2 regions of the Plantactinospora sp. CNZ321 genome follow, and region 2 is predicted to be linked to the other one. Evidence: riboswitches for the same ligand, from Rfam matches in the RefSeq annotation. Region 2 holds a riboswitch; the other holds the start of a gene.
What was found. Region 2 has a riboswitch for S-adenosylmethionine ahead of EV371_RS31505 (aminotransferase class V-fold PLP-dependent enzyme). Riboswitches for the same ligand answer to the same signal wherever they lie in the genome.

Region 1: it holds a riboswitch for S-adenosylmethionine, as region 2 does, so the genes downstream of both, EV371_RS04990 (GNAT family N-acetyltransferase) here and EV371_RS31505 (aminotransferase class V-fold PLP-dependent enzyme) in region 2, are expected to answer to the same signal.

The regions. Positions count from the first base shown of each region.
Region 1 is NZ_SHKQ01000001.1:1,146,094-1,156,726, reverse strand. It holds partial or broken gene EV371_RS05025 (metal ABC transporter permease) at 1-617, opposite strand, end outside; gene EV371_RS05020 (metal ABC transporter ATP-binding protein) at 694-1,461, opposite strand; gene EV371_RS05015 (metal ABC transporter substrate-binding protein) at 1,458-2,432, opposite strand; gene EV371_RS05010 (hypothetical protein) at 2,543-2,800, opposite strand; gene EV371_RS05005 (antibiotic biosynthesis monooxygenase) at 2,898-3,239, shown strand; gene EV371_RS05000 (Rv0361 family membrane protein) at 3,511-3,987, shown strand; gene EV371_RS04995 (glycine--tRNA ligase) at 4,179-5,558, shown strand; SAM riboswitch class IV at 5,644-5,757, shown strand; gene EV371_RS04990 (GNAT family N-acetyltransferase) at 5,773-6,378, shown strand; gene dusB (tRNA dihydrouridine synthase DusB) at 6,417-7,628, shown strand; gene EV371_RS04980 (beta-N-acetylhexosaminidase) at 7,725-9,425, opposite strand; gene ppdK (pyruvate, phosphate dikinase) at 9,810-10,633, shown strand, end outside.
Region 2 is NZ_SHKQ01000001.1:7,236,046-7,246,678, reverse strand. It holds gene EV371_RS31535 (S8 family serine peptidase) at 1-1,591, opposite strand, end outside; gene EV371_RS31530 (transcriptional regulator) at 1,840-2,214, opposite strand; gene EV371_RS31525 (hypothetical protein) at 2,207-2,959, opposite strand; gene EV371_RS31520 (glycerol-3-phosphate dehydrogenase/oxidase) at 3,115-4,938, shown strand; gene EV371_RS31515 (FAD-linked oxidase C-terminal domain-containing protein) at 5,000-6,406, opposite strand; gene EV371_RS31510 (FUSC family protein) at 6,565-7,812, shown strand; gene EV371_RS31505 (aminotransferase class V-fold PLP-dependent enzyme) at 7,891-9,195, opposite strand; SAM riboswitch class IV at 9,242-9,363, opposite strand; gene EV371_RS31500 (PrsW family intramembrane metalloprotease) at 9,430-10,633, shown strand, end outside.

The sequences.
Region 1 (10,633 bases), 6.1 Mb from region 2:
GCCACCGGTACCACCATCAGGGCGCTGATCAGCAGCAGGCCGACCGCCCGCATCGCGATGGTCACGGTCACCGCCGTGGTCACCGCGAGCAGCAGGTTCAGCGCCCGGACCGGCAGCCCGGAGACCCGGGCGTACTCCTCGTCGTGGCAGATCGCGAAGAGCGCCGGGTGCAGCGCGATCATGGCCGCCAGGACCACCACCGCGAGGACCACGATCACCACCAGATCCTGCGGCGACGTCGTGGTCAGCGAGCCGAAGAGGTACGCCATCAGGTTGGCGTTGCTCCGGCTGCCGGAGAGCCCGACCAGCATCACGCCACCGGCGATGCCGCCGTAGAAGAGCATCGCCAGGGCGACGTCGCCGGAGGTGCGGCCGCGTTCCCGGATCAGTTCGATGGCGACCGCCGCGACCGCCGCGACGATCACCGCCGTGAGCACCGGGGACCGGTCGAGCAGCAGGCCGACCCCGACCCCGGTCAGCGCGACGTGCCCGACCCCGTCACCGATCAGCGACATCCGGCGCTGCACCAGGTAGATGCCGAGCGCCGGGGCGGTCACCCCGATCACCAGCGCCCCGACCAGGGCTCTGATCATGAAGTCGTACTGGAAGAGGCTCATGCCGGCCCTCCGCTCCGCCCCGTGCCGACATGAGGCACATCGACGCTGAGCTGGCTGGTTCGCTCGCTTCGCTCGCTCATGGACGAGTGCCCCACATCCCTGTCGACTCCTCGGGCGCGTGCGGGTGGACGTGCTCGTGTCCGGGCGCCGCGTGGTGCCCGGCCGGTTCCGGTACCGGGCCGTCGTGCGCGATCGTCCCGTCGTGTACCACCACCGCCCGGGTCACCACCCCGGCCAGTGGCCCGAGTTCGTGCGCGACCAGCAGCACGGTCCCGCCACCGGCGACGAACCCGCGCAGCGCCTCGGCGAAGGCGTCCTGGCTGGCCGAGTCGACCCCGGCGGTCGGCTCGTCGAGGACCAGCAGCTCGGGCCGGCCGGCCAGCGCCCGGGCGATCAGGGTGCGCTGCTGCTGCCCGCCGGAGAGGGTGGCCACCGGGTCACCGGCCCGGTCGGCGAGCCCGACCGCCGCCAGCGCATCGGCCACCGCCGCCCGGTCGGCCCGCCCCGGCGGCCGGAACGGGCCCCGCCGGGCCAGCCGCCCGGAGGCGACCACCTCGGCCACGGTGGCCGGTACGCCGCTGCCGGCGCCCATCCGCTGCGGCACGTACCCGATCCGGGCCCACTGCCGGAACCGGCGCTGCGGGGTGCCGAACAGCGAGACCGTACCGGCGGCCAGCGGCACCAGACCGAGGATCGCCCGGATCAGGGTGGACTTGCCGGAGCCGTTGGCGCCGAGCACGGCGACCACCTCGCCGGGGTCCACCCGCAGGGAGACGCCCCGGAGCACGGGGCGGTCGTCGTAGGCGACCACCCCCTGCTGGACGGTGACGACAGGTGCGGTCATGCGCACTCCAGTGCGGTCCTCAGGGCGTCGAGATTGCCGCGCATCACCGAAAGGTAGTCCCCGGTACTGCCGGGCCGCAGGCCCTCGATCGGATCCAGTACCGCGGTCTTCGCCCCGACCTCCCGGGCGATCGTCTCGGCGACCTTCGGGCTGACCAGGGTCTCGAAGAAGATCGTGCTGGCCTGGTGCTTGCGGGCCTCGGCGGCCACCTCGGCCAGCCGCTGCGGGGCCGGCTCGTCCTCGGGGGTCAGCCCGGAGATGCCGATCTGCTCCAGTTGGTAGCGCTCCGCCAGGTACCCGAACGCGGTGTGGCTGGTCACCAGTTCACGTCGCTGGCAGGTCTTCAGTCCCCGGGCGTACTCGGAATCGAGGGTCTCCAGCTCGGTGCGGAGCGCCTTCGCCCGGGCGGTGTAGTCGGCGGCCCGGTCCGGGTCGACGGCGCCGAGCCGCCCGGCCAGCGCGTCGGCGATCTCGGCCAGCCGGGTCGGGTCCAGCCAGACGTGCGGGTCCCTGCCCTCCGTCCCCTCCGCGTGCCCCTCCTCGGCACCCGGTTCCTCGGGCGCGTGGTCGGCGCCGTCGTGCTCGTGCCCGCCGGCCGTCGCCGGTAGCAGCGGTCGCACGGTGGCCACGTCGAAGGCCCGGTCGCTGGCCTGCTGCCGCACCGCGTCGTCCACGCTCGGCTGGAAGCCGGCGAGGTAGACGACCAGTTCCGCGTCGCTGACCTGCCCGACCTGGCCGGGGTTGAGTTCCAGATCGTGCGGCTCGGCGCCGGGCTTGGCGAGGTTGACCACCCGGACGGCGTCCCCGCCGACCCGCTCGGTGACGAACTGGAGGGGATAGAACGCGGTGACGACGTCGACCCGGTCGGGGTCGGCGCCGCTGCCGGCATTGCCGCACGCGGCAGCGCCGGCCAGCGCGAGCAGGCCGGTGGCGGCGAGGGCGACGGTACGCGGCGCGAAGCGGATCACCATGTCATCCACTCTCCGCGACAATGAGAATGATTGTCAAAAACGCATGCTTGCATGGAACCGCTTGATCGCGTTCGGTTCTGGTCGAGCGATCGTCCGGGGGCGGACGGCCATCAGAGGATCTTCATCAGCGCGGTAGCGACCAGCAGGGTGAGGATGACCAGCCGGAGGATCCGGGTCGCCGGCCGCTGCACCGGCCAGGTGGTCGCCAACAGCGCGGCCAGCCCGGCGGCGAGCGCCAGCAGCAGGGCTCCGCCGACGATCCCCGGCGCGAAGAGGGCGACCAGCACCAGCGCCAGCACGGCGAGGAACACACCCGTGGGGTTGACCCGAGCCAGCCGGGTCAGCAGAACGCTCTGCGTACGCTGCATTCCACAGACTCTACGAGATCACGGTGCCCCGGCCGGCGAGCTGTCGCCAGCGACACCCTCCGCGCACGCCGGTGGCGGCACCGGACAGGAGGCGTACGTGCTCGTCACCAACCGGTTCGTCGTGCCGGAGGAGGCCGCCGCAACCTTCACCGAACGGGCCCACACCGCGCTGGCCGCCCTCGCCGCCCGGCCGGGGTACCGTCGGGGGCGGCTGCTGCGGGCCCTCGACGATCCCCGGCACTGGTGCCTGATCACCGAGTGGGAGTCGGTCGGCACGTACCGGCGGGCCCTCGGCGCCTTCGAGGTCAAGGTCGACGCCACCCCGCTGCTCGCCGAGTCGCTCGACGAGCCGTCCGCGTTCGAGACGCTGGCCAGCGCCGAACCGGACGGTCAGGTCGAAGTCACTCCCAGTGACCGGGCCGCTGACCCCGGCCGGTGATGAACCGGGCACTACCCTGTGCCTCATGAGCGTTCCCGGACCGCCCGGCGGCCCGTCGTCCCCACCCGATTCCGTCCGGACCGACGAACCGGCCGCACCCGGTGGACCCGTGCCGCCGTCGGGCGGATACGGCCCGCCGCCACCAAGCCCGGTCGGGTACGGTCCGCCGCCGGCCGGACACGGTCCGCCGCCACCTGCGCCGGTCGGGTACGGTCCGCCGCCGGTCGGCTACGGGCCGCCTCCGGCCGGATGGGGACCGATGCCGCCGGCCGTGCCGGCGCCGCCGCCCGGCCCCGGCGTCGAGCCGCTGTTCGCCGCGCCGCCCAGCGAGGGGCGCGGTGCGCGGCTGTGGCTCGGGCTCGGGGTGGCCGCCCTGGCCGTCGTACTCTTCTGCGGCGGTGGCGGAGCGGCCCTGGTCGGCCTGCTGATCTCCGGTTCACAGGCGTTGAACGAGCAGGCCAAGGCGGTGGTGACCGACTACCTCGACGCGCTCGACGACGACGACTTCCGCAAGGCGTACGACCTGCTCTGCGAGTCCGCCCAGCAGCGGGAGTCGCCGGCCGAGTTCGAGCGCCGGGTCAGCTCCGAGCCGGAGATCGCCTCGTTCCGGATCGGCGACGTGTCGCTGACCAGTGAGCTGAGCGTGCCGGTCGACGTGACCTACGCCAGCGGCGGGCAGGACAACCTCCAGGCCCGACTGGCCCAGGATCAGAGCACCGGCGAACTGCGGGTCTGCGACATCACCTGACACCGGGGCCGGCCCGCCGGGCGGCGGCGGTACGGCCGCCGAGGTGGAGTAATCTGCTGGGCTCGGGCCGCAGGTGACCGTACCGTTGTGCGGAGCACCGCCCGAGCCAGGTCCGAGTGCCGAACCTGTCCGCCTTTCCCAGCCGTCCCGAAGATGTCCCCGCCGGCCGCCAGCCGGTGTAGGAGGTAACCATGCCAGCCGACCGTATCGACGCCGTCGTCAGTCTCGCGAAGCGCCGAGGCTTCGTCTTCCCGTCCAGCGAGATCTACGGGGGCACCCGGTCGGCCTGGGACTACGGCCCCCTCGGCGTCGAGCTGAAGGAGAACGTCCGGCGCCAGTGGTGGCGGACCATGGTGCAGCAGCGGGACGACATCGTCGGCCTCGACTCGGCCGTGATCCTCGCCCGGGACGTCTGGGCCGCCTCCGGCCACCTGGACGCCTTCGTCGACCCGCTGACCGAGTGCCAGTCGTGCCACCGGAGGTTCCGGGCGGACCACCTCGAGGAGGCGTACGCGGAGAGGCACGGCCACCCGCCGGCCTCGTTGACCGAGATGAACTGCCCGAACTGCGGCAACAAGGGCACCTTCACCGAGCCGCGGATGTTCAACGGCCTGATGAAGACCTACCTCGGCCCGGTGGAGAGCGAGGAGGGCCTGCACTACCTCCGGCCGGAGACCGCGCAGGGCATCTTCGTCAACTACAACAACGTGGCCGCCTCGGCCCGCAAGAGGCCGCCGTTCGGCATCGCCCAGGTCGGCAAGTCGTTCCGCAACGAGATCACCCCGGGCAACTTCATCTTCCGGACCAGGGAGTTCGAGCAGATGGAGATGGAGTTCTTCGTCGAGCCGGGCACCGACGAGGAATGGCACGAGTACTGGCTGCGCGAGCGCTGGAACTGGTATCTCGACCTTGGCATCTCCGAGGAGAACCTGCGGTTCTACGAGCACCCGCAGGAGAAGCTGTCGCACTATTCGAAGCGGACCGTCGACATCGAGTACCGGTTCCGGTTCGGCGGCACCGAGTTCTCCGAGCTGGAGGGCATCGCGAACCGCACCGACTTCGACCTTTCCACGCACAGCAAGCACTCCGGTGTCGATCTGTCCTACTTCGACCAGGAGAAGCAGCAGCGCTGGGTGCCGTACGTGATCGAGCCGGCCGCCGGGCTGACTCGCGCGGTGCTCGCCTTCCTGCTGGAGGCGTACGACGAGGACGAGGCTCCGAACACCAAGGGCGGGGTCGACAAGCGCACCGTCCTCCGCTTCGACCCCCGGCTCTCGCCGGTGAAGGTGGCCGTGCTGCCGCTCTCCCGCAACCCCTCCCTCTCGCCGAAGGCGAAGGACCTGGCCGCAGCGCTCCGCCGCCGCTGGGTGGTCGAGTTCGACGACTCGCAGGCGATCGGCCGCCGCTACCGCCGGCAGGACGAGATCGGCACCCCGTTCTGCGTCACGGTCGACTTCGACACCCTGGACGACAACGCCGTCACCGTCCGGGACCGGGACAGCATGACCCAGGAACGGGTCGGCCTGGACCAGGTCGAGCGCTACCTCCTGGAACGCCTCCCCGGCTGCTGAGGCTCCACCGGGCGAGCCCGTACCGCAGGCTGAGTTCGGGCAGCGGCTGCCGACGAGCAACACCGGTGCTAACTTCTGCGGTGAAGGTCATGAGTGCCAGCGCACAGCCCCGGCTTGCTGGCCGGCAACCCTCCGCTCGCGGGCGGGGTGCTCCGGGTGACGACCTGGCCGACGCAATTTGCCCGGTAAGCCGCCAGTCGAGGAGCTTGTCGCAGTGTCCCGTTCCGCCGTGCCCCGGTCCGTCGCCCCGACCGGCCCCGCAATCTTCAGCCCTGCCGGAGCCGGCGATGCCGGTCGCATCGCCGCGCTGCATGCCGACAGCTGGCGGCGGCACTATCGGGGCGCCTACGCCGACACGTATCTCGACGGCGATCTGCTCGGTGAACGCAGCAGGGTGTGGTCGGCGCGACTCGCTTCCCCCGCCGGCACCACCACGATCATCGCCGAACGTGACGGTTGTCTCGCGGGCTTCGTCCATGTGGTCTTCGACGCGGATCCGCGCTGGGGCAGCCTCATCGACAACCTCCACGTCGACCATTCGGAGCATCGCGCTGGCATCGGTACCGCGCTGATGGCCTACGCCGCCCGGGCGGTCCTCGCCGATGCCGGCTCTCCAGCGCTCTACCTGTGGGTGCTTGAGCAGAACGCTCGCGCACAGATGTTCTATCTGGCCTGCGGCGGCATCCGGGTCGAAACGGGCATCGTCGCTCCCCCCTGCGGCGACCCCTCCTTCCTCATCGGGACTCCTGGCAAGTACCGCATGGCCTGGCCGGACGCCCGACGCCTCGTCAGGGCTCTCCCCGGGGACGACCGTGGATAACGTGGGGGCTGTGTACCGGGACGGCGGGGGAGTGTGCCATGGCTGAGCTGTTGGCAGGGGGCGGTTCTCCCGGTGAAGGCGACAGGAACGGGCCCTTCCGCGCATCCCGCCCGCTGCACCTGGGCGGGCACGTGGTGTGGCCGCCGGTGGTACTTGCGCCGATGGCCGGGATCACGAATGTCGCCTTCCGGCGTCTCTGCCGGGAACAGGGCGGCGGCCTCTACGTCTGCGAGATGGTCACCACCCGGGCGCTGGTCGAGCGGAATCCGAAGACGCTCCGGATGATCGCCTTCGGCGGGGACGAGCGGCCGCGCAGCCTCCAGCTGTACGGGATCGACCCGGAGGTGACCGCGGCGGCGGTCCGGATGGTGGTCGAGGAGGACCTGGCCGACCACGTCGACCTGAACTTCGGCTGCCCGGTGCCGAAGGTCACCCGCAAGGGCGGTGGGGCGGCGCTGCCGTGGCGCCACCGGCTCTTCGCCCGGATCGTCCGGGCGGCGGTCGAGGCGGCCGCCCCGGCCGGGGTACCGGTGACGGTCAAGATGCGCAAGGGCATCGACGACGACCACCTGACGTACGTGGCCGCGGGGCTCGCCGCCCAGGAGGCCGGGGTGGCGGCGGTCGCCCTGCACGGGCGTACGGCCGCGCAGCGGTATTCGGGTACGGCGGACTGGGACGCGATCGGCACCCTGAAACAGGCGCTGGACGTGCCGGTGCTGGGCAACGGGGACATCTGGGAGGCCGACGACGCGCTGCGGATGCTGGCGCACACCGGGGCGGACGGTGTGGTCGTCGGCCGGGGCTGCCTCGGCCGGCCCTGGCTCTTCGCCGATCTGGCGGCGGCCTTCGACGGCCGCCCGGTGCGCCGGCTGCCCACCCTCGGCGAGGTCGCGGCGACCATGCGCCGGCACGCCGAACTGCTGGTCGAGTGGTTCGCCGGTGGCGACCGCCCGGACACCGCCGAGCGGGACGGCTGCGTCGACTTCCGCAAGCACGTCGCCTGGTATCTGAAGGGCTTCCCGGTCGGCGGCGAGCTGCGCCGGGCCCTGGCCATGGTGAACGGCCTGGCCGAGCTGGACGACCTGCTCGGCAAGCTCGACCCGGCCGAGCCGTTCCCGCCGGAGACGCTCGGCCAGCCCCGGGGTCGGACGAACTCGCCGGGCAAGGTTTTCCTGCCGGACGGCTGGCTGGCCGATCGGGACAGCGCCGAGGTGCCGGCCGGCGCCGAACTGGCCGACTCCGGCGGCTGAGCCGCGCCCGGTCGTGCCGGGCTGGTCGCGCTGGCGGGGCCGTGAGTGCCCGGGCCGGCGATCGGTAGCGGAAGCGGTGGACCGGGCCCGGGGCGGTCAGGCGATCGGTAGCGGCCGGTCGTCGGCGGGCGGCGGGCCGCTCCCCGGCGTCGACGTCGTCGACGCACCGGTGGCCTCCGCCGTCGATCCGGCGGACCGGGGCTCGGGTACGACCGGAGTACTGCCCGCCCACGGCACCTCCGGCGAGCGGTGGAAGGCGATCCCGGCCGTGCTCCAGCGCAGGCCGTGGCCGGCCAGCCGCCGCCGGAAGTCCGCCCAGTCCCGGGACCGCGCCGGCGACCAGCCCAGCTCGGCGATGGCCGGCAGTCGGGGGAAGGTCATGAACTCGATGTCGCCGACCGTGCGGACCGTCTCCGTCCAGAGTGGCGCCTCCACCCCGAGCACCGCCTCGGCCGGTACTCCGGCGAGATAGTCGCCGGGATCCCAGTCGTACGCGTCGCGGACCTCGACCAGCCCGGCCCAGTCCTTGCCCAGCGGGGTCGCCGCCGAGTACTTCATGTCGAGGTAGCTGCGGTTGCCGGGCGAGAGCAACACCTTGGCGCCGTTGCGCACCGCTTCGGCCACCACCGGGTCCTCGGTCGAGGTGCCCCAGTACTGGACGACCCGTCCGGTGCTGTGCTCGGCGACCGCGAGCTGGTGCCAGCCGAGCACCCGCTTGCCGTGTCCGGTGACGATCCGCTGGACCCGGTTCATGAACCGGGTGTAGGCGGCCCGGTCGAGGGTGAACGCCTCGTCGCCGCCGATGTGCAGGTAGCGGCCGGGGGTGAGCGCGGCGACCTCGCCGAGTACGTCGTCGATGAACCGGTACGTCCGCTCGTTGTCGACGGCGACCGCGCTGAACCCGACGTCGGTGCCGGTGTACTCCGGCGGCGCGACGCCGTCCGGGGCGAGTTCCCCGTACGCGTTCAACGCCGCGTTGGTGTGCCCGGGCAGGTCGATCTCGGGTACGACGGTGATGTGCCGGGCGGCCGCGTACGCGACGATCTCGGCGTACTGCTCCTTCGTGTAGTAGCCGCCGGGGCCGCCGTCCACCTCGGTGGAGCCGCCGACGCTGGCCAGTCGGGGCCAGGAGTCGATGGCGATCCGCCAGCCCTGGTCGTCGGTGAGGTGCAGGTGCAGGTGGTTGACCTTGTATCGGGCGAGGTGGTCGACGAAGCGCAGCACGTCCGGTACGGCGAAGAAGTGCCGGGCCACGTCGAGCATCGCGCCCCGGTAGCCGAACCGGGGGTGGTCGTCGATCGTTCCGCCGGGGATCGCCCACGGGCCGGGCTGCCGCCGGGCGGACTCGACCTTCGGTGGCAGCAACTGCCACAGCGTCTGCACCGCGTAGAAGAGGCCGGTGGCCGTGCGGGCCCGGGCCACCACGCCGGAGGGGCTGATCTCCAGGTGGTAGCCCTCGGCCGAGCCGGCGCCGCCGGGCTGTGGCGTGCGGGAACGGCCGGTTGCCCCGTCGTCGCCGGTCAGCAGCAGGGAGATCCCGCCGGGCCCGTCGGCCTGACCGGCGGTGACCACCGGTAGTGGGTAGCCGGTCGGGCGGCGCAGCAGCTCCGCCAGGTGTCGGCCGACCGCACTCGCCTCGGGGCCGGGGGTGGTCCGGATCGTCGTGCCGGGGGTCAGGATGAACTCCACCCCGGCGGCTGGCTCGACCCGGGCGGGGGCGGGAAGCACGTCGGTCAGCCGGGGCGGGGTGTCGGCGGGGGTGCGGGTGGACCGGGGCGGGAAGGTGGTAGGTCGCACGGCAGATCTCTCCGGGGGGGAGCCGCAGGTGATTTCCGGGCAAATCTCATGAAACGTACGTACGAAATGGCGTCCTGTCAAGGGTTGGTCACCCTGTGGTACGAGTCCTTGGTCGTACCCGTCGACTGACCAAACGCCGGGCCGGGTCGGGATCCTTCCGTGACCGATCTTGCTCGTGGAATCGTTCCCACACAACCTCGCGAACACGTACAGCCTTCGCGACTGTGCGGATTGTCACCGAACGGTCCCAAGATGCCCACCGGTCGCTTAGCCTTCGCCCACCAGCAGCCGGCGGTTCCCGCTGGTACGGGCAACCGTCCCCTGGGTACGTAGAGAGCGGCTAAACCTTCGTTCAGTGTCGAACGGCGCACGTGGGAGGGTCCGTTGACAGCGCAGCAGACGGCGGGACAGAAGTACGTTTACGACTTCACCGAGGGCAACAAGGACCTGAAGGACCTGCTCGGTGGCAAGGGCGCGAACCTGGCCGAGATGACCAACCTCGGGCTGCCGGTTCCGCCGGGCTTCACCATCAGCACCGAAGCCTGCCAGGCGTACCTGAACAGCGGGACCCAACCCGCCGGGCTGGCCGACGAGATTGACGCGCACCTGGCCGCGCTGGAGAAGGGGATGGCCAGGCGGCTGGGCGACCCGGCCGACCCGCTGCTGGTCTCGGTCCGGTCCGGAGCCAAGTTCTCCATGCCCGGCATGATGGAGACGGTGCTGAACGTCGGGCTCAACGACGCGAGCGTGACCGGACTGGCCGCGCAGGCCGGCGGTAACGAGCGGTTCGCCTGGGACTCCTACCGCCGGCTCATTCAGATGTTCGGCAAGACCGTCTGCGACGTACCGGGTGAGCACTTCGCGCACGCCCTCGACGACGCCAAGCGGGCCAAGGGTAGCGAGAGTGACCTGGACCTCGACGCGGACGACCTCCGGGCGCTGGTCGACACGTACAAGACGATCTTCCGTAAGCACACCGGCCGGGAGTTCCCGCAACAGCCCAGGGAGCAGCTCCAGCTCGCCATCAACGCGGTCTTCGAGTCCTGGAACGCCGAGCGGGCCGTGCTCTACCGGCGGCAGGAGCGGATCCCCGCCGACCTCGGCACCGCGGTCAACGTCGTGGCGATGGTCTTCGGCAACCTCGGCCCGGACTCCGGCACCGGGGTGGCGTTCACCCGCGACCCGGCCAGCGGCGCGCAGGGCATCTA
Region 2 (10,633 bases):
GTGCCGGCTCGGCACCACGCTCCGGGGACCCGCTGGCCGGCAGCGGGCGCAACCGCTGGCTGACCAGTACCCGGTCGACGTCCGGCCGCCGGGACAGCCAGGCCCGTACCGCCGTGCCGCCGTCCACCTCGACCGCGTTGACCAGGTAGTACGGCGTGTAGTCCAGGTGCAGCCGGTCGAGTTCCCGGCGCAGGTCCGCCTGGGAACGCTCGGCGGTCTCGACCAGCCGGCGGTACACCTCCCGACCCCGGGCCTGTCGACCGGCCGGCCCGGTCAGCGCAGGCACCGCGGTCAGGTCAGTCTGTTCCCGAAGGACCACGAAGAGCCGCTCACCGTGCCAACCGGGGGCGCCGAGCCCGGCGTACACCGCACCGGTGGCGAGCAGCAGGACCCCGGCGACGGCGGCGGCGACCGGCCGGCGCGGGATCGGTGCGGAGGGGCGGCCGAGGCCGACGCCGTACCCGATGCCGAGCAGCAGTGCGACGGCGAGCGAGCAGCCGGCGGCGACGGCGGCCCAGAACGGCACGTCCCGGGCGGTGGAGAGCAGCAGCGTGATCTCCTCCGGGTCGACCAGGGCCAGCGGACCGGCGGCGGCGATGCCGACCAGCCAACCGACCGGGGCGGAGCCGACCGGCCGGTGCCCGGCTTCCGCCGCGCCGGTCCCGGCCGTCGACCGGGCCCGGGATGTCACCCGGAGGGCGGCGATCGCGAAACCGGCCGGTGGGAGGACGAGCAGCGCGGCGAGTTGCGCGCCGGACTGGCCGATCCCGCCCGCGACCAGTGCCAGCGCCACCCCGGCGACCAGGCCGCCGACCAGGACCAGCCGGACCCCACCCACCGCCCGCTCCGGTGCCGGGCCGCCGTGGATCGCGGCGTGCTCCGGTGCCGGGCCGCCGCCGTGGCTCGTCACCTGTTCCGGGGCGGGGCCGCTACCGCGGTTCGCGGCGCGTTCCGGGGCGGGGCCGCCGCTCGTGGCCGGTCGTTCGTAGCCGGCCCAGAACCGTCCATCCAGGATGGCGGCGGCCAGCCAGCCGACCGCGGCCGAGGCGAGCAGCGCGCAGACCGTCTCCAGTACACCGCCCAGGGCGCCCAACCAGACCCAGGGCAGCAGCAGGGCGAGTCCACCGGCCACGGCCAGACCGGTCGCCGCAGGCTCGGCGCGGACCCGCTCCGGCCGGCCGCCGAGGCGCCGGATCAGCAGGGCACCCAGTCCGGCCAGCGCGGCCAGCCCGCCGAGATAGGCCTCCGGCAGGGTGAGCGGCACCGCCCGGAGCAGCCCGAGCGTGCCGAGCGCGATCGCGCCGAGCAGCCAGGCGCGGCCGGCGGCCCGGACGGCCGCAGAGCGGGGGAGCACGGCCAGCAGTCCGGCGGGTACCCCGACGAGCAGCGCGGTCACCACCCCGGTCACCGGCCAGAGCCAGACCTGCTGATCGAGGCCGGAGACGAGCAGGACCTGTTCGACGAGCCAGGCGACGCTCTGGCTGCCGACGGTCGCGCCGACCGCCCAGACCCCGACCAGTGCGGCGGCGACCACCGGCCAGACCCCGCCCCCGGCCCCCGGCATCGGCCGGGCCGGGGGCGCCGGCCACACCTGGCGCGGCGGCCAGGGTTGCGGTGGGCCCGCCGGCCACGGCTGGTACGGAGCCGACGGCGACTGGTGCGCGGCCGGCGGCCAGGGGTGGTGCGGTGTAGGCGGCAACGGCTGCTGCGGTCCTGGCGGCGACGGTGGCGCCGGCCGGGACGGTTCGTCGGGCGGCGGTGGCGGACCATCCTGCATGTCGGAACAGTACGACGTCGCGCGGCGCAGCGCCGACCTCGGCCGCCGCGCGTACGCCGCGTTCAGTTCTCCGCCGCCTCCGCCGCCTCCGCCGCCTCCGCCGCCTCGGCGGTGGCGTTGCGCAGCCGGCTCACCAACTGTTCCAGCGCGGCGACCTCGGCGCGCAGGGCGGCCCGGCCCTGTCGGGTGAGCCGCAGCCAGGTGCAGGGGCGGCGTCCCTCGTACCCCTTGATCACCCGGAGCAGTTCGGCCTGTTCGAGGATGCGCAGGTGCCGGTTGAGGTTGCCGTCGGTCAGCCCCAGCTCGTCCCGGAGGGTGGCGAACTTGCACTCCCGGGTCTCACTCAGCACGGTGAGGATGCCGAGGCGGACCCGCTGGTGCACGGTGTCGTCCAGGGCCAGTGCCGGATGCGCGGGAGTCGGCCGGTCGTCAGGCATTTGGGAGGCGTCTGGTGCGGGCCGCGCGTACGGCGGCGAAGACGACGAGCGGCAGCGCCATAAGGACAAGGTAGTGCCCGGGGCGGAGCGAAAGCTGGCCGCCGAGCGAGCCGGAGGCGCCGCCGAGGATGTTGGTTGCCCAGGGTGGCAGGTAGCCCAGCGGGGAGGCGCAACACAGCCAGGCGGTGAGCAGGACGATCCAGGTCCCGGCGGCGGCCAGACCCGGACTGCGCTCGGCCCAGGCGAGCGCCAGCACGGCCACCGCGACCGGCAGCAGCGGCGTACTCAACAACCCCTGCCAGATCCAGTCGGGTGCGGGGGCAAGGATGTCGGGCCGGACCTCCGTTTCCGGTACCGCCGCGAGGACCGCGAGCAACAGCAGCACCCCGAGACCGGCGCCGGCGAAGAGTGGCCAGGAGACCCGCAAGCCGAGCCGCCGGGCACGCATGGTGTACCAGGCGGCGGTCACGGCGAACAGCAGGGGGGTGCCGACGAACCAGAAGGCGTACGACAGGACCGGGTGCCGCTGCCTGTCGGGGAGCCCGGCCCAGAAAGGATGGTCGATGCTGAGGGCGTTCGGCTGGTCGAAGGGCGTCTGGTAGAGCGCGATACTGGCCAGCAGCATGACGGCGATGGCGAGCGCCGGCAGCCAGGCCCCGCCGTGCGTCCGGGTGCGGGTGCGGGTGCGCAGCCGGTCCAGTTCGGCCAGGATCTCCGCGGACCGCTCCTTGTCGGTGGAACCCATCACAACCTCCTCGACCTTGCGGCGGTATCGACTTTGCATCAGCGCGTTACTCTGCAATGCAAAGCATATGGCCACTGTCAATCCTCCGCCGGCGACTCCGTCGGAAGTGACACCGGGGAACGCGCCCCGGACATCGCTGCGGCTACCGTTGACGGGTGCGTGATCCCAGCCTTTCCCGGAACACGGCCAGCCGGCTCTCCCCGTCCCGCCGCGCCGCCGACCTGCGTCGGCTCCGGAGCGAGCGGTTCGACGTACTCGTCATCGGTGGTGGGGTGACCGGCGCGGGCGCCGCACTCGACGCGGCCTCCCGTGGGCTCAAGGTGGCCCTGGTGGAGGCCCGCGACTTCGCCGCCGGGACCTCCAGCCGGTCCAGCAAACTGATCCACGGCGGGCTGCGCTACCTGGAACAACTGGAGTTCCACCTGGTCCACGAGGCGCTCACCGAGCGCGGCCTGCTCGCCACCCGGCTCGCCCCGCACCTGGTCCGCCCGGTGCCGATCCTGGTGCCGTTGCCGCCTGGCAGCGGTCCGGCCGGGCTCGCCGGGCGGGCCTGGCGGCGCTCCTACTACGGCACCGGGGTCGCGGCCTACGACGCCTTCGCCGGGATCTTCGGCGGCGGGCGGGGGATGCCGCTGCACCGGCACCTCACCCGCGAGGGCGCCCGGCGGACCTTCCCCAGCCTGCGCGCCGACGCCATCTCCGGGGCCATCCGCTACTACGACGGCCAGGTCGACGACGCCCGCCTGGTGGTCACCCTGGCCCGCACCGCGGCCAGCCTCGGCGCCGCGATGGTGACCAGCGCCCGGGTCGTCGGCCTGCTCCGGCAGGCCCGCGAGGTGACCGGGGTACGGATCCGCGACATGGAGGCGCCGCCCGGCTCACCGGACGCCGAGTTCGAGGTGCAGGCCCGCACCGTCATCGCCGCCACCGGGGTGTGGAGCGACGACATGTCCGAACTCCTCGGCGACGTCGGAGTGCGGCGCGGCGTGCGGGTACGCGCATCCAAGGGAGTGCACCTGGTGGTGCCCCGCTCGGCGATCACCGGCGACGCCGGGCTGATCCTGCGTACCCCGACCTCGGTGCTCTTCGTGATCCCGTGGGGCGGGCACTGGATCATCGGCACCACCGACACCGACTGGCGGCTCGACCGGGCCCACCCGGCGGCCTCGGCCCGGGACATCGACTACCTGCTCGACCAGGTCAACACCGTGCTGGACCGGCCGCTGACCACCGCCGACATCGAGGGCGTCTACGCCGGGCTGCGCCCGCTGCTGGGCGGCGAGGCGGACTCGACCTCGAAACTCTCCCGCGAGCACGCCGTGTACGAGCCGATGCTCGGGCTGCTACTGGTGGCCGGCGGCAAGTACACCACCTATCGGGTGATGGCCGCCGACGTGGTCGACCGGGCCGCCCGCCGGCTCGGCGGGGTACGCCCGTCCCGCACCGCCGACCTGCCACTGGTCGGCGCCGACGGGTACGCCGCGCTGTGGCGGGACCGGGCCGACCTGGCCCGCCGGCACGGGGTGCAGGCCGGGGTGGTCGAACACCTGCTGGAGCGCTACGGCAACCTCGCCACCCACCTGCTGGACATGGTCGACGCCGACCCGCTGCTCGGCTCTCCGCTGGCCGGAGCACCGGAGTACCTCGCCGCCGAGGTGGCGTACGCGGCTCGGGCCGAGGGGGCGCTGCACCTCGACGACGTGCTGACCCGGCGTACCCGGATCTCGTTCGAGACGGCGCACCGGGGCGCCGAGTCGGCCGAGCAGGCGGCCGAGATCATGGGCCGGGTGCTCGGCTGGGACGCCCCGGTCCGGGCCCGCGAGATCGAGCACTACCTGGCCCGGGTGCAGGCGGAACGGCAGTCGCAGCGGATGCCGGACGACGCCACCGCCGACGCGGCCCGCATCGGTGCGCCGGACGTCCGGGGTTTCGCGGCCGACCGGGGCGCCGGCCTGGACGGGGCGGAGTTGCCCGGCTGACCTGCCCGGTGGATACCGGCGAGCCGGGCGACGGTCACTGTGCGGTGCGTCGCTCCCGCCCCTAGCCGTCGGCCGGGAGCACCTTGCCGGGGTTGAGCAGCCCGGTCGGGTCGAGCGCGTCCTTGATCGCCCGGTGCACCCGCAGGCCCACCGGCCCGATCTCCCGGGCCAGCCAGTCCCGCTTGAGCAGGCCGACCCCGTGCTCGCCGGTGCAGGTGCCGCCGAGCGAGAGACCGAGTTGCATGATCGCGTCGAACGCACGCCGGCCCCGCTCCAGGCTCGCCGGGTCGGCCCGGTCCACCACGATGTTCGGGTGCATGTTGCCGTCACCGGCGTGCCCGACCACGCCGATCGGCACGTCGTACTCGGCGGAGATCCGGGTGACGCCGTCGAGCAGCGCCGCCAACGCGTCCCGGGGTACCGCGACGTCGTCGATGACCAGCCCGCCGTTGCCGTCCGGATAGCTGGCGGCGGCGAACCGTTCCATCGCCGGGTGCGCCAGCCGGCGGGCCTGGAGCAGGGCGGCCGCCTCCTCCGCGTCGGTGGCCGCGAAGACCTCGTCGGCGCCGCTCGCGGTGCAGACCTCGGCCAGCACCGCCAGGTCGGCGGCGGCCCGGGTCCCGGTGTCGGCGGCGGCCAGCAGCAGCGCCTCGGCGTCGGTCCGCAACCCCATCGGCCGGTACGCCTCGATCGCGCCGAGATGGGTGCGGTCCAGCAGTTCCAGCAGGCTCGGGCTGAGTCCCCGGGCGGAGATCTCCCCGACCGCCCGGCCGGCGGCGGCGGTGGACGGGAAGACCGCGACCAGGGTCAGCGACTCCTCGGCGGCCGGGCGGAGCGAGACGGTCACCTCGGTGATCACCCCGAGGGTGCCCTCGGAGCCGACGAAGAGCCGGGTCAGGTCGTACCCGGCGACCCCCTTGGCGGTACGCCGTCCGGTGCGCAGTACCTCGCCGTCGGCCAGCACCACCTCCAGGCCGAGGACGTACTCGGTGGTGACGCCGTACTTGACGCAGCACATCCCACCCGCGTTGGTCGCCACGTTGCCGCCGATGGTGGACGACTCCCAGGAGCCGGGGTCGGGCGGATAGCGCAGGCCGTGCTTGGCGACGGCGGCGGCCAGCATCGCGTTGACCACCCCGGGCTGGACCACCGCGATCCGGTTCACCGGGTCGACCTCACGGATCTCGTCCATCAGCGCGGTGGAGAGCAGCACCGCCCCGTCGACCGCGTTGGCGGCCCCGGCCAGCCCGGTCCGGGCCCCCTGCGGCACCACCGGTACGCCGTGCGCGGCGGCGGCCCGGACCACGGCGACCACCTCCCCGGTGGTCCGGGGCCGGACCACCACGGCCGGCGTACCGGCAGCGCAGAGGTCCGCCTCGTCGCGTTGGTGGCCGCGGAGCAGGTCGGGGTCGGTCAGTACGGCGGACTCGCCGAGCGCCGCCCGCAGGTCGTCGAGAAGATCCGGCATGCCTGGGAGGCTAGTCGTCGACACGTACGCCGACCATGGTCGTTTTCGGCCGGCAGGGAACACCTCGGACAACGGGGTCGAGGTGCACCGCGCGGTCCGGACGGGTTCGGCGGGTACGTCAGCGGGTAGTCCCCGCCATGCGCTCTGTCCGGACCACCGTGGCGAAAACGCCCGTGGAGCTGGATCGGGAGCGGATCGCCAAGCTGGCGAAGGAGCTTCGGAACCGGTCCCGGGCCACCATACGGGACCGCTGGTACGCCGTACGGTTCAACCTGATCCTGGCCCTCCAGGCCGCGGTGGCGGCCGCGCTGGCCTGGATCGGCTCGCACGAGTTCCTGGGCAACCCGTCGCCGGTCTTCGCACCGATCTCCGCGATCGGTACCCTCGCCTCCTCGGTTGGTCAGCGATTCCGCCGGACCGTCGAAATGATCTTCGGCATCGCGATCGGCATCGGCATCGGCGACGCGCTGGTCTACGCCGCCGGTAGCGGGCCGTGGCAGCTCGGTCTGATCGTCTTCCTGTCGATCGTGGTCACCATCTTCCTCGGCGGCGGCCCGGCCGTGATCAGCCAGGCGGCGGCCACCGCCGTGCTGATCGTGACCATCGAGGCGCCGCTGCGGGGCACCATCGAGTCTCCCCGGGTGATCGACGCGCTGATCGGCGGCTTCTCCGGGCTCGTGGTCCTCGCGCTGCTGCTGCCGCTGAACCCGTTGCGGGTGGTGGACCGGGCGGCCCGGCCGGCGCTGGGCCAACTCGCCGACGAACTCTCCGAGACCGCGGAGGCGCTGAAGGCTCGGGACGCGCCCCGGGCACAGGCCGCGCTGGACCGGCTCCGCCAGGTGGAGGCGCACCTTCAGGGCTTCGAGGAGGCGCTCAAGGGCGGCCGGGAGACCGCGCTGCTGGCACCGTTGCGCTGGCACCGCCGGGGCGCGCTGTTCCGGTACGTGGAGAGTTCCGAGTACATCGAACACGCCGTGCACAACAGCGGAACCCTGGTCCGGCGGGCGGTCACCGCGCTGGAGGACGACGAGCCGATTCCGGAGGCCATGTCCAACGCGGTGGCGTCGCTTGCCGAGGCGGTACAGCTGCTGCGCAGGGAACTCGGGCAGGGCGTACGCCCGGACGCCACGCGGGAGCAGGCGCTGCAGGCGATCGGCCAGGCCGGTCGGGCGTACGCCGAGGGGGTCGGGTTCTCCGGCAGCGTGGTGATCGCGCAGCTGCGTACCACCGGCAGTGACCTGCTCCGGGCCACCGGCATCGAGCGGCTGGAGGCGAACCAGCTCGTCCGCCGGGCGGCGGGCGGGCACGCCGACGCCGCCGTCACGGAGGCCGCCCAGCAGCCCGAATTCTCGTCGTCGGACCGGCCCGCCGAGCGCACCTCCTCGGACCGCGGCCCGGCCCGGTAGCCCGGCGATCGGACCCCGGCCCGGCCCGGTAGCCCGGCGATCGGACCCCGGCCCGGCCCGGTAGCCGGGACGGCCGGGTCAGCGGGGGGTCGACAGGGCGGTCAGCAGGCGGTCGACGTGTGCGGCGGTGCTGCCCAACCCGATGCTCGCGCGCAGCGCGGTCGGCGGCAGGTCCCGCCGTCCGCTCCGGGTGGCAGCCTCGGCGAGCAGCCGTCGGGCCAGCGGATGCGCGCAGAACAGCCCGTCTCGCAGCCCGATCTGCCAGTGCTGGGCGAGATCGGCCGCGACCGCCGCCGAGTCCCGGCCGGCGACCACGAACGACACGATGCCGACCCGGGGTGCGCTCGGGTCGAAGGTGCGCAGTTCGACCACGTCCGGCAGGGCGGCGAGCCCGGACCGCAGCCGGCCGAGCAGGGACTGCTCCTGCGCGTACAGCGCCTCGCGGTCCGCCTCGGCCAGGGCGACACAGACCGCGGCCAGCGCCACCGCGCCGAGCAGGTTGGGGGTGCCGGCCTCGTGCCGGGCGGGCCCGTCGACCCAGCGCACGTCGTGGGTGGCCGCCCCGACCCCGAGGGTCGCCCCGCCGCCGGCCAGGTACGGCGGTGCGGCGTCCAGCCAGTCCGCCCGTCCGGCCAGTACGCCGATCCCGAACGGCGCGTACAGCTTGTGTCCGGAAACGGCCACGTAGTCGACCGTCAGGGCGGCGATGTCCAGTTCGGCGTGCGGGGCGAGCTGGGCGGCGTCCAGTGCGATCCGAGCGCCGTACCGGTGGGCGATCCGGGCCAGCTCGGCGACCGGCCAGCACTCGCCGGTGACGTTGCTCGCCCCGGTCACCGCGACCAGGATCGGTGCGCCGCCGCCGCTGCCCCGGCGCAGTTCCCGCAGTGCCGCGTCGACCGCCCGGACGGCCTCCCCGGCCGAGCCGGGCACCGGCAACCGGACCGCACCGGCGGGCCAGGACAGCAGGTTGGCGTGGTGCTCGGCCGCGAAGGTCACCACCCGGGTGCCCGGCGGCAGTGCCCGGGACAGCAGGTTGAGCGCGTCCGTCGTGTTGCGGGTGAAGACGACGTGGTCGTCGGGGCGTACCCGGAGGAAGTCACCGACGTCCTGCCGGGCCCGCTCGTACGCCAGCGTGCTGCGCCGGGAGAGCGCTCCGGCGCCCCGGTGCACGCTGCCGTACCAGGGCAGCAGCTCGGCCACCGCGTCGGCGGCGGCTCGCGCGCAGGGCGCGGTGGCGGCGTAGTCGAGGTTGACCTGGCCCGGCACCCCGAGTATGCCGAGCGGACCGCTGGCGGTGCCCCCGGAGCCGACCACCGGCCCCGGTGCGGTCGGCGTCGCTACGCCGGCAGAGCGGGCGGGTGCGGGGAAGAGACCGGTGCTCATCGCGCATACCTCCGAAGGTCAGGGACCCCGGAGCGGGCGGGAACGGGGTCCGCGCTTGCCCGGTGCGGAACCGCACCAGGCCCGGTCATCACCCGGGGCACCCCACCGCGAACCTCGACGAGGGTTGCCGGCCAGCAAGCCGGGGCTTGGACGCTGGCACTCGTGACCTGCCGGGAAGCATAACCAAGCCGGATGCGGTCCGGCCAGGCTGTCCGGAGGAACTACGCTGATCGCATGGCCGACACCCCGCCCGGTGCGGCGGCACCCCAGCCGCCGTCGCCGACCCCGCCGTGGCCGACCGCCCCGGCGTGGCAACTCTCGCAGCCGGCAGGCAGCGTGCCGGAGGCGATGGGCGGTGCGCCGCACGGCAACGCGCCGCAGTCCGCAGACGGCGGACCGCAGCCGGCAGGCAACGCGTCGCAGCCGGCGGCGCCCGAGCGGCGGAGCCGGGCCCGCCTGCTGATCGCGATCGGGGCGATCACGCTCATCGTCGTCTGCGCGGTGCTGATGGCGTGGGAGCTCGTGTCGCCGGCCGGGGTCACGCCGCCGCTGATCGGGTTGGTCGCGGCGGCGCTGCCGGTGCCGGTGCTGGTCGCCTGCTTCCTCTGGCTCGACCGGTACGACCCGGAGCCGGTCAAGTATCTCGCCTTCTGCCTCGGCTGGGGCGCGGCGGTCTCCACCTACGTGGCGCTGCGCACCAACACGTTCGCGGCAGACACACTGGAGCTGCCCCTCCCGCTGGTCGGGGTGCTGGTCGCGCCCTTCATCGAGGAGCTGACCAAGGCGCTCGGGCCGCTGCTGCTCCTGCTCTACCAGCGCCGCAAGTGGTCCGGGATCACCGACGGAATCGTCTACTGTGGCCTGTCGGCGGTCGGGTTCGCGATGGTCGAGAACATCCTCTACTTCGGCCTGCACGGCTATGCCGAGGGCGCCGACCAGTACGGCCCGGCCACGGGTGCGCAGAACGTCTTCGGGATCTTCATCCTGCGGGTCCTGATCAGCGGTTTCGCCCACCCGCTCTTCACCGCGATGACCGGCATCGGGCTGGGCATCGCCGTCCGGTCGGCCAGTCGCCCGATCCGGATCGTCGCCCCGCTCGCCGGCCTGCTGCTGGCGATGATCCTGCACGGCGCCTGGAACCTGGCCGCCACCCTCACCCAGCTCGCCGGAGAGCCGCTGATCCTGCTCTACAGCTACGTCGGGCTGATGGTGCCGATCTTCCTGGGCGTCGTCGGGCTGGCCGTCTGGGTCCGGAGCTGGGAGGGGCGGCTCACCCAGCGCCGGCTTCCCGAGTACGTGTCGACGGGTTGGCTCACCCCGCCCGAGCTGGCCGCGCTCGGCACCCTCGGGCGGCGACACGCGGCCGGCCGCTGGGCCCGGCGGGTCGCCGGTGACGAGGGTGTCAAGGCGATGCGGGCATTCCAGACCTCGGCGACCC